DNA from 2 places in the Devosia sp. 1635 genome. Region 1 is predicted to be linked to the other one. Evidence: predicted binding sites of a transcription regulator. Region 1 holds the regulator's gene; the other holds the start of a gene.
What was found. Region 1 encodes LexA, which represses DNA repair genes until DNA is damaged. Its sites were predicted from a motif close to TGTTCNNNNTGTGTTCNG; they were not measured.
Positions count from the first base shown of each region.

Region 1 (5,457 bases):
ACATGCTAGAACTGTAGCAAACAGCAGCCTGTATTCGCCTCGGCGGAACTATTGAGGAATAAGGTAATGACGGCAGACAACAGCTTCTCTTCCCCCAATGGGCAGGGCAGCGCGCCCAAGAAGCTGCGCTCGCGCGCCTGGTTCGACAATCCCGAGAACCCGGACATGACCGCGCTTTATCTTGAGCGCTACATGAATTTCGGCGTATCGCGCGAGGAATTGCAGGGCAACAAGCCCATCATCGGCATCGCCCAGACTGGCTCGGACCTCAGCCCCTGCAACCGCCACCATATCGTGCTGGCCGAGCGCGTGCGCGAAGGCATCCGGGAAGCCGGTGGCATTGCCATCGAATTTCCCGTGCATCCGATCCAGGAAACCGGCAAGCGCCCCACCGCCGGCCTCGACCGGAACCTGGCCTATCTTGGGCTCGTGGAAGTGCTTTATGGCTATCCGCTCGATGGCGTGGTGCTGACCATTGGCTGCGACAAGACCACCCCGGCCATGCTGATGGGTGCGGCCACGGTCAACATCCCGGCGATTGCGCTCTCGGTCGGGCCGATGCTCAATGGCTGGCACAAGGGCGAGCGCACCGGCTCGGGCACCATTGTGTGGAAGGCGCGCCAGATGATGGCGGCCGGCGAGATCGATTATGCGCAGTTCATCGAGCTGGTGGCGTCTTCGGCGCCGTCCACCGGCTTCTGCAACACGATGGGCACGGCAACCACGATGAACTCGCTGGCTGAGTCGCTGGGCATGCAGCTGCCGGGTTCGGCGGCAATTCCCGCGCCTTATCGCGATCGCCAGGAAATGGCCTATCGCACGGGCAAGCGCATCGTCGACATGGTGCATGAGGACCTCAAGCCCTCCGACATCATGACCAAGGACAATTTCATCAACACCATCGTGGTCAATTCCGCGATTGGCGGGTCGACCAACGCCCCGATCCACATCCAGGCGATCGCCAAGCATATCGGTGTCGAGCTCGACCTGCAGGACTTCCAGACCTATGGGCACAAGGTGCCGCTGCTGGTGAACCTGCAGCCGGCCGGCGAATATCTCGGCGAGGATTACTACCATGCGGGCGGCGTGCCGGCGGTGGTCAACGAGCTGATGAAGCAGGGGCTGATCCGTGAGAATGCACCCACCGTCAACGGCAAGACCATCGGCGAGAACTGCCGCAACACCCCCATCCAGGACGAGAAGGTGATCCGCCCCTTCGAGCAGCCGCTCAAGGAAGAAGCCGGGTTCCTGGTGCTGCGCGGCAATCTCTTCGATAACGCGATCATGAAGACCAGCGTGATCTCGCCCGAGTTCCGCGAGCGCTACCTTGCCAATCCCGAGCATCCCGGCATGTTCGAGGGCAAGGCCGTGGTGTTCGATGGTCCGGAGGACTATCATCACCGGATCGATGATCCCTCGCTCGATATCGACGAGCACACGCTGCTGTTCATGCGCGGCGCGGGCCCGATCGGCTACCCGGGGGCGGCCGAAGTCGTCAATATGCGGCCCCCTGCCTACCTCATCAAGAAGGGTATCCACGCGCTGGCCTGTATTGGCGACGGGCGCCAATCCGGCACGTCGGGCTCGCCCTCGATCCTCAACGCCTCGCCCGAAGCGGCAGCGGGCGGCAACCTTGCCATCCTGCGCACGGGTGACCGGGTGCGGATCGACCTCAACAATGGCACCGCCGATATCCTGATTTCGGACGCCGAGATCGCGACGCGCCGGCAGGAACTGGCGGAAGCGGGCGGCTACAAGTACCCCGCGCACCAGACGCCCTGGCAGGAGATCCAGCGCGGGCTGGTCGACCAGCTCGGCAATGGCGCCGTACTCAAGCCAGCAGTGGCTTACCAGCGCATTGCCCAGACCTATGGCGTGCCGCGCGACAACCACTAGGGCATAAGGCCCAACGACTTCGAAATCCCCGCTTCGGCGGGGATTTCTGTTTCCAAGGCACGGCGAAACTCCGGTCGGCGCGAGGCCTCCGGTTGGGAGCGGCGTTGGCGAGGCATTGCCTCAAAAAACGTTGCGCAAAACGGAAGCTCCGCCCCGCCAACAGCGACTGGGTGCCGACGCCCGCGCCCTCCTGCGGCGCATGCCAGATTCCGCGGATGTCGAACTAAACCCTGGCGGGCACCGCTGCCTGCGCCACATCAGGGTTCCGATGGCCAGTGCAGCTGCCATCGCGATTCTTCACCCAAGACCACCGGACGATAGAGGTCCACGGCTCTTGCGGACACCGGCCGGATCGCGGCGACCCACGATCCCCCAGCCTCCGCGCACCAACCACTCGTCATGATCTCGCTTGGGTGCGCGGATGAGGAGACTATGCGGGTGATCGGCGCGGGCGGGGATAAGTTATTGTCGGGGGGTATGGGGCTTGAGCGGATTGCGCGCTGGAGGTGGCCAGCTGGGTCTAACGTCACTCGCGGAGGAGGGGACTAAACCCCCACCCCGGTCCTCCCCTCAAGGGGGAGGGTGAAGGAGGGGGCACACAGGCGCTGGTCTGGTGCGGCTGATGAGGACCCTAGGGCGGCAATCGAGTTCCGTCGAAGAGATTGTTTCTTGGCCGATTCCGGCTTTAGGCGTGGCGAGCGATGTGGGCGAGGGCCCGCTGGAACATGGGGTGCCATTCGGGGCCCGGTTGGCGCTCGAGTGGCCACCAGAAGAACTCGAACCAATGACCGCCATCATCATGGGTGAAGTGGCGCCAGTGTTCGGCCAGGGGAGCCAAGGCGATCACCACAACAAAGTGCCAAAGCTGTTTATCTGCAATGGCACTACTGGAAGGCAGGGTGCGCGAAACTTCTGCCTGCAGGCCAGACTCCTCTGCGAGTTCACGCAGGGCACCGATTTCAATCGGCTCGGGGCCTTCCCGTGTTCCTTTCACCAGCTGAAAGCCAGCCAAAGGATGCCTGAACGCCAAGCACTGGCGTTCTTGCGCCACCACTCGCAGCAGGACAGGACAGAGTTTTTCGACCCTGGGCGTCAATATTTACGCAGCAGGCCCACCAGGCGGCCCTGAACCTTGACGCGGTCGGGCGGGAAGATGCGGGTTTCGTAGGCGGGATTGGCCGCTTCAAGCGCGATGGTGTTGCCCTTGCGACGCAGCCGCTTGAGGGTGGCTTCCTCGTCATCCACCAGGGCAACGATGATCTCGCCGGTCCCGGCAACATCCTGGCGACGGATCAGCACGGTGTCGCCATCGAAAATGCCCGCATCGATCATCGAATCGCCGCGCACTTCCAGCGCATAGTGCTCGCCCGGGCCAAGCATTTCGGGTGGCACCGAGATGGTGTGGGAGTGGCTCTGGATGGCCTCGATGGGCGTACCGGCGGCGATCCGACCCATGACCGGCACGGCCACGGGGCGCACATAATCATCGCTCCAGCCCGAGCGCGGCGGCGGAGCGGCAACACGGCCCAGATTGCCTTCGATGACGCTGGGCTCGAAGCGGGCCTTGCGGCCGCCGAGCGCGGGGTTCATCGAATCGGGGAGTTTGAGCACTTCCAGCGCCCGCGCGCGATTGGGGAGGCGGCGGATGAAGCCGCGCTCCTCAAGCGCCGTGATCAGGCGGTGAATGCCCGACTTGGAGGCCAGATCCAACGCGTCCTTCATTTCGTCAAACGAAGGGGGAATGCCGCTTTCCTTCATCCGCTCATGGATGAACATCAGCAGTTCATGTTGCTTTCGCGTCAGCATCGGAGCCCTTCAATCGCAGAATCGGAACAAAGACTGAACGAGCATAGGTGTTCCAGTTATGTTCTGCAATAACGCTCATGGGTGGAGGCGAAAATTCTTTGGCTCTGCCTAGAACCCGTCCAGCGGAATGGCTGGAACGAGAGCGCCAGCCGGCTGGCCGGGATCGTATTCAGGCTGCACCAGCAGCATATCGGCGCGGGCCAGCGAGGAGGTATGACCGCTATCGGTTTCGCTGATGGGGAGCACGCCCGCACCTCGGCTTGAATGCACGCTTTGGGCACGCATGAAGTGGCGCCGGGCGGTATTGGGCGGCGTGGGCGCAAGGAGCGGCAGGTGCCAGGGGGCGGGTTCGGCGACGCCGAGCCAGCGCCGCAGCGCCGGCTTGATGAAGACGGCGGCGGTCACCATGGCCGAAACCGGATTGCCAGGCAGGCCAAACACCAGGGTTTTGCCCAGAGTGCCGAACATCAGTGGCTTGCCCGGGCGCATATTGATGCGCCAGAAATCAAGCTGCACGCCGAGACTCAGCAGGATTTCCTGCACGATATCATGGTCGCCAACACTCGCGCCGCCCGTGGTGATGACGAAGTCGGGCGCTTCGGCAAAGATGCCGGCAAGGCGCTCGGCAAGCGCCGCCCGGTTGTCGGGAGCGATCCCGTAGTCGCGGATCTCTGCGGCGTAAGGCGCAAGGAGCGGCCGCAAGCCGAAGCTGTTGGAGGCAACGATCTGGCCCGGTCCGAGAGCGGTGCCGGGCAGCACCAGTTCGTCCCCGGTGGCAAGGAGCGCGATGCGCGGCTGCACGGCAACGGGCAGCGTCGGGCAATTGGCGGCGGCTGCGACGGCCAGTTGCATGGGGGTGAGGCGAGAGCCTCTCGGAATCAGCTCCTGTCCCTGCCGGAAGTCGTGGCCAAGCGGGCGAATGCTGCGCCCCACGGGAGGCTGGGCGGCAAAGCTGACGCGATCGCCGGTGCGGGTCGCTTCCTCCTGCATGATCACGGCATCCGCGCCGGGGGGCACGGGCGCGCCGGTGAAGATGCGCACGCAGGTGCCCGGGGCGATATCCGCGCCAAAGCCGGCGCCGGCCTGTGCGGTGCCCACGACTTCAAGGCTCGCGCCTGGCACGATATCGGCGGCGCGCACGGCATAGCCATCCATGGCGCTGGCGGGGAAAGGCGGCTGGTCATGACGGGCGAGCAGGGGCTCGGTCAACACCCGGCCGGCGGCAGCTTCCAGCGGCACCGACTCGGTGCGGGCGGGGGGCACGCGGGCGAAAATGGCCGCGAGGGCGTCTTCAACCGGGAGCAGGCTCATGGCGCGCGCTGGAAATCGCCGGACTTGCCGCCCGATTTTTCGAGCAGACAGATCGCGGAGATAACCATCTCGCGGTCGATGCCCTTGGCCATGTCGTAAAGCGTAAGGGCGGCGGTGGAAGCCGCCACGAGGGCTTCCATTTCCACCCCGGTCTGGCCGGTGGTTTCGGCAGTCGCAAGAATGGTGATGGCGCCGGGCTCGCGCGCCTCCAGCTCGACGCTGACCTTGGTGAGCGGGATGGGGTGGCAAAGAGGGATGAGCTCGGCGGTCTTTTTGGCTGCCATGATGCCCGCGACGCGCGCGACGGCCAGGGCGTCGCCCTTCTTGAGGGCGCCACCCATGATGGCGGCAATGGTTTCGGGCCGACCGCTGATCACCGCCTGGGCGAGGGCGCGGCGGCGGGTGACTGCCTTGTCGCCGATATCAACGATCCGGGCCTCCCCG
Region 1 is NZ_JABAOM010000001.1:1,148,219-1,153,675, forward strand. Features, by position in the region: gene HRU92_RS05895 (IlvD/Edd family dehydratase) at 67-1,896, shown strand; gene HRU92_RS05900 (NUDIX domain-containing protein) at 2,582-2,947, opposite strand; gene lexA (transcriptional repressor LexA) at 2,989-3,702, opposite strand; gene glp (gephyrin-like molybdotransferase Glp) at 3,811-5,013, opposite strand; gene moaC (cyclic pyranopterin monophosphate synthase MoaC) at 5,010-5,457, opposite strand, start outside.

Region 2 (5,457 bases), 510 kb from region 1:
CGCGCATTGTCGCGCTGGTGCAGCCCGATCGAGGGCTCGTCGAGCACATACAGCACGCCCGTCAGCCCCGAGCCGATCTGGCTCGCGAGGCGAATGCGCTGCGATTCCCCGCCCGACAGCGTCCCCGAATTGCGCGACATGCTGAGGTAATCGAGCCCCACATCGATCAGGAAGGTCAGCCGGTCCCGGATTTCCTTGAGAATGCGCTCGCCGATCTGCTTCTGGCTCGGCGTCAGCTGCGCCATCAGCCCGGCAAACCACTCGTCCGAGGCGCGGATCGACATTTCGGTGACCTGCCCGATATGGAGCCCCGCAATCTTGACCGCCAGCGTTTCGGGCTTGAGCCGATACCCGTTGCAGGCCACGCATGGCGCCTGCGACATGTATTTTTCGATCTCCTCGCGCATCCCCGCGCTTTCGGTTTCCTTGTAGCGTCGCTCGAGGTTGCCGATCACCCCTTCAAAGGGCTTGGTGGTCTTGTATTGCCGCAAGCCGTCGTCATAAACGAACTCGATTGCCGTACGTCCGGTGCCATAGAGCACCGCCTGCCGCACCTCGTCGGGCAGGTCGGCCCAGGCGGTCCCGGTCGAGGCGCCGAAATGCTTGACCACCGCGCTCAGCGTTTGCAGGTAATAGGGCGCCGAGGTCTTGGCCCAGGGCAGCACCGCCCCGTCGCGCAGGCTGAGGCTTGAATCGGGCACGACCTGGCCCGGATCGATCTTCTGCTCGGTCCCCAGCCCGTCGCAAACCGGGCAGGCGCCGAACGGGTTGTTGAACGAAAACAGCCGCGGCTCGATCTCGGCAATGGTGAAACCGGAAACCGGGCAGGCAAACTTTTCCGAAAAGGTGATCTGGCGCGGCTTGCCGTTCTCGTCGGTTTCGTCGGCCAGTTCCACCAACGCGATGCCGTCGGCGAGCTTGAGCGCCGTTTCAAAGCTTTCCGCCAAGCGCCCGCTGAGGTCGGGGCCCACGACCACCCGGTCGATCACCGCCTCGATATCGTGCTTGAACTTCTTGTCGAGGGTAGGGGCATCCTCGAGCTCGAAATATTCGCCGTCGATCTTGACGCGCTGGAAGCCCTTGCGCCCCAGCTCCGCCAGTTCCTTCTTGAACTCGCCCTTGCGCCCACGCGCAATCGGCGCCAGCAGATAAAGCCGCGTGCCCTCGGGCAGCTCCAGCACCCGGTCCACCATTTGCGACACGGTCTGGGACTCGATCGGCAGCCCCGTGGCGGGCGAATAAGGAATGCCTACGCGAGCAAACAGCAGGCGCAGGTAATCGTAGATTTCCGTGACCGTGCCCACCGTCGAGCGCGGATTGCGCGAGGTGGTTTTCTGTTCGATGGAAATTGCGGGGGACAGCCCCTCGATATGCTCCACATCGGGCTTTTGCATCATTTCGAGAAACTGCCGCGCATAAGCGGACAGCGACTCTACATAGCGCCGCTGCCCTTCGGCATAGATGGTGTCAAAGGCCAGCGACGATTTGCCAGAGCCGGACAGGCCCGTCATCACGATCAGGCTGTCGCGCGGCAGCCGGACATCGATGCCCTTGAGATTGTGTTCGCGCGCGCCGCGCACCACGATTTCACGATTAAGGCTGGGATTGGGCATCACGATCCATGTTCATAAAGGCTGCGCCAGACAGGTGTCGGCATATAACGGCCGGACGGTCGGCGGGAACTCACAAATAGGGGCGCGCCACCGGGCAGGCAAGGCAAAGGGCCGGCATGGCGGCCTTGCACCCGCTGTCAACGCGCCCAACAAAGCCCCGGGGTCAAGCGCTCACCACTTTGGAGCCACTCCATCCCGCAGGTCTGCTGACACAGCGTGTCAGTAGCATCCCCATCGCGTACCTCTCGGGCGGCCCCTTCCGCCATCCTTGACTCGCCCCGCACTGAGAACATAAGATGAACGAAGTTAAAGGGCAATCCCCATCTACTGGGGTCCAGCGGTCAGGCGCAGCCGGCACAAACCGGTTCAAAACGCCAAAAAAGGCTGAGCGGCCGCGGTTTTGGGCGTTAAGTAGAACCCAAGCGGGCCGCAGGCCAAGCAAAGCGAAACGGAGCATGTCATGGCAGGCAGCGTCAACAAGGTCATTCTGGTAGGCAATCTGGGCAACGACCCCGAAGTGCGCAATCTTCCCAGCGGCGGCAAGGTGGTCAATCTGTCCATCGCCACCTCGGAAAACTGGAAAGACAAGAACACCGGCGAGCGGCGCGAAAAGACCGAATGGCACCGGGTGGTGATCTTTTCGGAAGGTCTGGCGCGTGTAGCCGAAAGTTACCTCAAAAAGGGCTCCAAGGTTTACATCGAAGGCCAGCTTCAAACCCGCAAATGGCAGGACCAAAGCGGCCAGGACAAATACTCCACCGAGATTGTGCTGCAGGGCTTCAACTCTAACCTTACGCTGCTCGACGGCCGCGGCGAGGGTGAAGGGGCAGGGGGCGGCGAGCCCGGCGGCTTCCGCGGCGCCCGCCAGTCCGACAATGGGGGCGGTGGCGGCGGCCGCCGTCCATCCCCGAGCGCCCCGGCCTTTGAGTCCGGCGGCATGGACGACGACATCCCGTTCTGAGGCCCGACGCCTCCATAAAAACCAGGAAAGTGGGTCGCTTCGGCGGCCCTTTTTTTTTGCCGTAAAGCCTTTCCGGCTTCAAAGGCATGAAGCGACAGCGGCGGCCCCGGCCCCGGGAAAAAGCCCCTTTATTGACTTTGCTCAATTTGCGGCACCCGCGACGGGCTAGTTTCACGGTGAAATGAGGCGTGCATGCCCGCACCATCCAAGAGTCGCCCAGACTTTGGCGCGGTGGCACCGAGCTGCCGATCTCCGTTTGCACGCAAGAGCCCTGACCGGAAGGAACCACCATGTTGACGTCCAAGGCATCTGCAGCTCTGCTCGTGACCGTCCTTGCGGGCTCGCTAACCCTGTCCCCGCTGGTGGTGGGGCAGGACAATGCCACCCCCGCCACCACGCAAGCCGCGCCTGAGGAGCCTGGTGGAGCGCGCCGCGCCATCCGCTGGGCGCAAGCCCATTTGCAGGAGATGGATGCCGCCATCACCGTTCTGGAGCAAAACACCGAACAACTCGCGGGCGACGCGCGCACCAAGGCCGAAGCGGAACTCGACAAGCTGCGCGCCGTGCGGGAGGAGTATCAGCGCTCCCTCGAGGAGGCGCTGGCCACCACGGACGCCAGGACCCGCGAGGAAACCGAGCGGCTGGGCAGCGCGCTCGCCACCCATTGGGACGACTTCGAGACCGATCTGGCCGCCTATTATGACGCCGCCAAGGCTGATCACGAACTTCGCCGCGCCGTATTCATCGCGCGGGCCGAGGCGCAGGAAGCCGCCTTCAGGCAGGAAATCGAGGACCTCGACCACTCGGTCGCCAATGCGGCTGCAGGCGCCAAGACCGGGCTCGACGCGCGCAAGGCAGCGCTGGAAGCCCGGCTGCAGGAAAGTCGCGAACAACTCGACCGGCTGGGCGCCGCGACCGACGCTTCCTGGCAGCAATTCGTCGATGGCCTGCACAATGCCCGCACGGCATTCCAGGCCGAGTTTGAGAAACACCAGTAAGCCATTGATCTATTTACAGGCCCTGCAGGCCCGTCGCGGTCGGCAGAACGGGAGATCGGCAGATGTGCACCGGCGCCAACTACACCACCAAAGACCATTATTTCGGCCGCAATCTCGATCTGGAGTTCTCCTATAACGAGACCGTCACAGTTACGCCGCGCAACTTCCCCTTCGAGTTCCGCAGAATGCCCAGGCTCGACACGCACCACGCCATCATCGGCATGGCGACCATCTCGGATGGCTATCCGCTGTACTACGACGCGACCAACGAGAAGGGGCTCAGCATGGCGGGGCTCAATTTCCCCGGTAATGCCGATTACAAGCCCGAAGCCCCCGGCCAGACCAATATCACGCCCTTCGAGTTCATCCCCTGGATCCTGGGCAAGTTCGAAACGGTGGACCAGGTCAAGGCCGAGCTGCGCGCGTTCAACCTCGTGGACATTTCGTTCAGCGAGGCCTTCCCGCTCTCGCCGCTGCACTGGATCATCTCGGACCGCAACAAGTCCATCACTGTGGAGTCGGTGCGCGACGGCTTGAAGGTCTACGACAACCCTATCGGCGTGCTCACCAATAACCCGACCTTTGACATCCAGTCCTTCAACCTCAACAACTTCATGCACCTGTCGCGCAATCCGCCCGAGCCGCATTTCTCGGACCAGCTCAGCTTCGACGTCTACAGCCGCGGCATGGGCGCGATCGGATTGCCCGGCGATCTGTCCTCGTCCTCCCGCTTCGTCAAGGCCGCCTTCACCAAGCTGAACGCGATTTCCGGGGACTCCGAGTCGGAATCGATCAGCCAGTTCTTCAAGATCTTGGAGTCGGTGGCCCAGCAGCGCGGCTGCGTGGACGTCGGCAACGGCAAATACGAGATCACCATCTACTCGTCGTGCTGCAACACCGACAAGGGCATCTATTACTACACGACCTACGAGAACAGCCAGGTCACCGGGGTCGACATGCGCAAGGAGGACCTCGACGGCTCCGCGCTTGCCGCCTATCCGCTGATCAAGGGCCAGCAGATCCAGATGCAGAACTGAGGTCTCGGCTGCCGGCCGGCGCCCAGAACTCCCGGGCGAATGGGGGCAACTTGTCGAGGCACTCGGCAAAGCTCGATTGATCCATGCTGCGCCACAGCACCGTCGCCACATCCTCGATGGCGCTCGGGGGCGAGATATTGTGGTTGGGCCGCAACTCCCGTACCTCCCGGCGCCATGCCGCGCGGTCCAGCACCGCCACCGGTTCCGCTTGCGGGTCCCAGTCCATCACAAACAAGGCCCGCAGCATTGGCGGCAGGATCTGCACGAACACGATCCCTTCCTCGAGCGTCAACCGTCGCCGGAACGCCAGCAACACCCCCTGCAGCATAGTATAGGCCTGATGCCGCGTCGTCAGACCCGCTTGCTCGGCAATTGCCGCCAGCAACGCATCGAACTCAGCCGAAGCCCGCCGGTATTCGTTTGGCACCGTCATCCGCATCCTCCTCTCAGCCGGTCACCAATCTGCCACCACTTGGCCGCGCGCGCACGCTGGCGGCGCCAATTCGCGCCCTCCTGACAAGACTTGTCCCGCGCGGCCCTTAAACCGCCAGCAGCAATCAACCAGGAGGCACGGAGATGAGTGAATTTGCGGATAAAACCGCCCTGGTCACCGGGGCCGGCTCGGGCATCGGGGAAGCGACGGCTCGCGCCCTGCACCGGGCGGGAGCGCGGGTGTTTGGTGGCGTGCACACGCTCGAACAGGCGCAGCGCCTGCAGCGCGAACTGCCGGGCATCGTTGCCGCGCCCTGCGACGTGCGGGACCCCGCTGCCGTCGAGCGCATGGTGGCGCAGGCCGTAGCGGCGTTCGGCCGCCTCGAGCTTTGCGTCAACTGTGTCGGCATCACCGG
Region 2 is NZ_JABAOM010000001.1:636,461-641,917, forward strand. Features, by position in the region: gene uvrA (excinuclease ABC subunit UvrA) at 1-1,613, opposite strand, end outside; gene ssb (single-stranded DNA-binding protein) at 2,074-2,574, shown strand; gene HRU92_RS03185 (hypothetical protein) at 2,865-3,572, shown strand; gene bsh (choloylglycine hydrolase) at 3,635-4,609, shown strand; gene HRU92_RS03195 (DUF2267 domain-containing protein) at 4,578-5,042, opposite strand; gene HRU92_RS03200 (SDR family NAD(P)-dependent oxidoreductase) at 5,186-5,457, shown strand, end outside.
Region 2: ssb (single-stranded DNA-binding protein) is a predicted target of LexA. The motif match lies at 1,899-1,916, and genes of this name have one in related genera.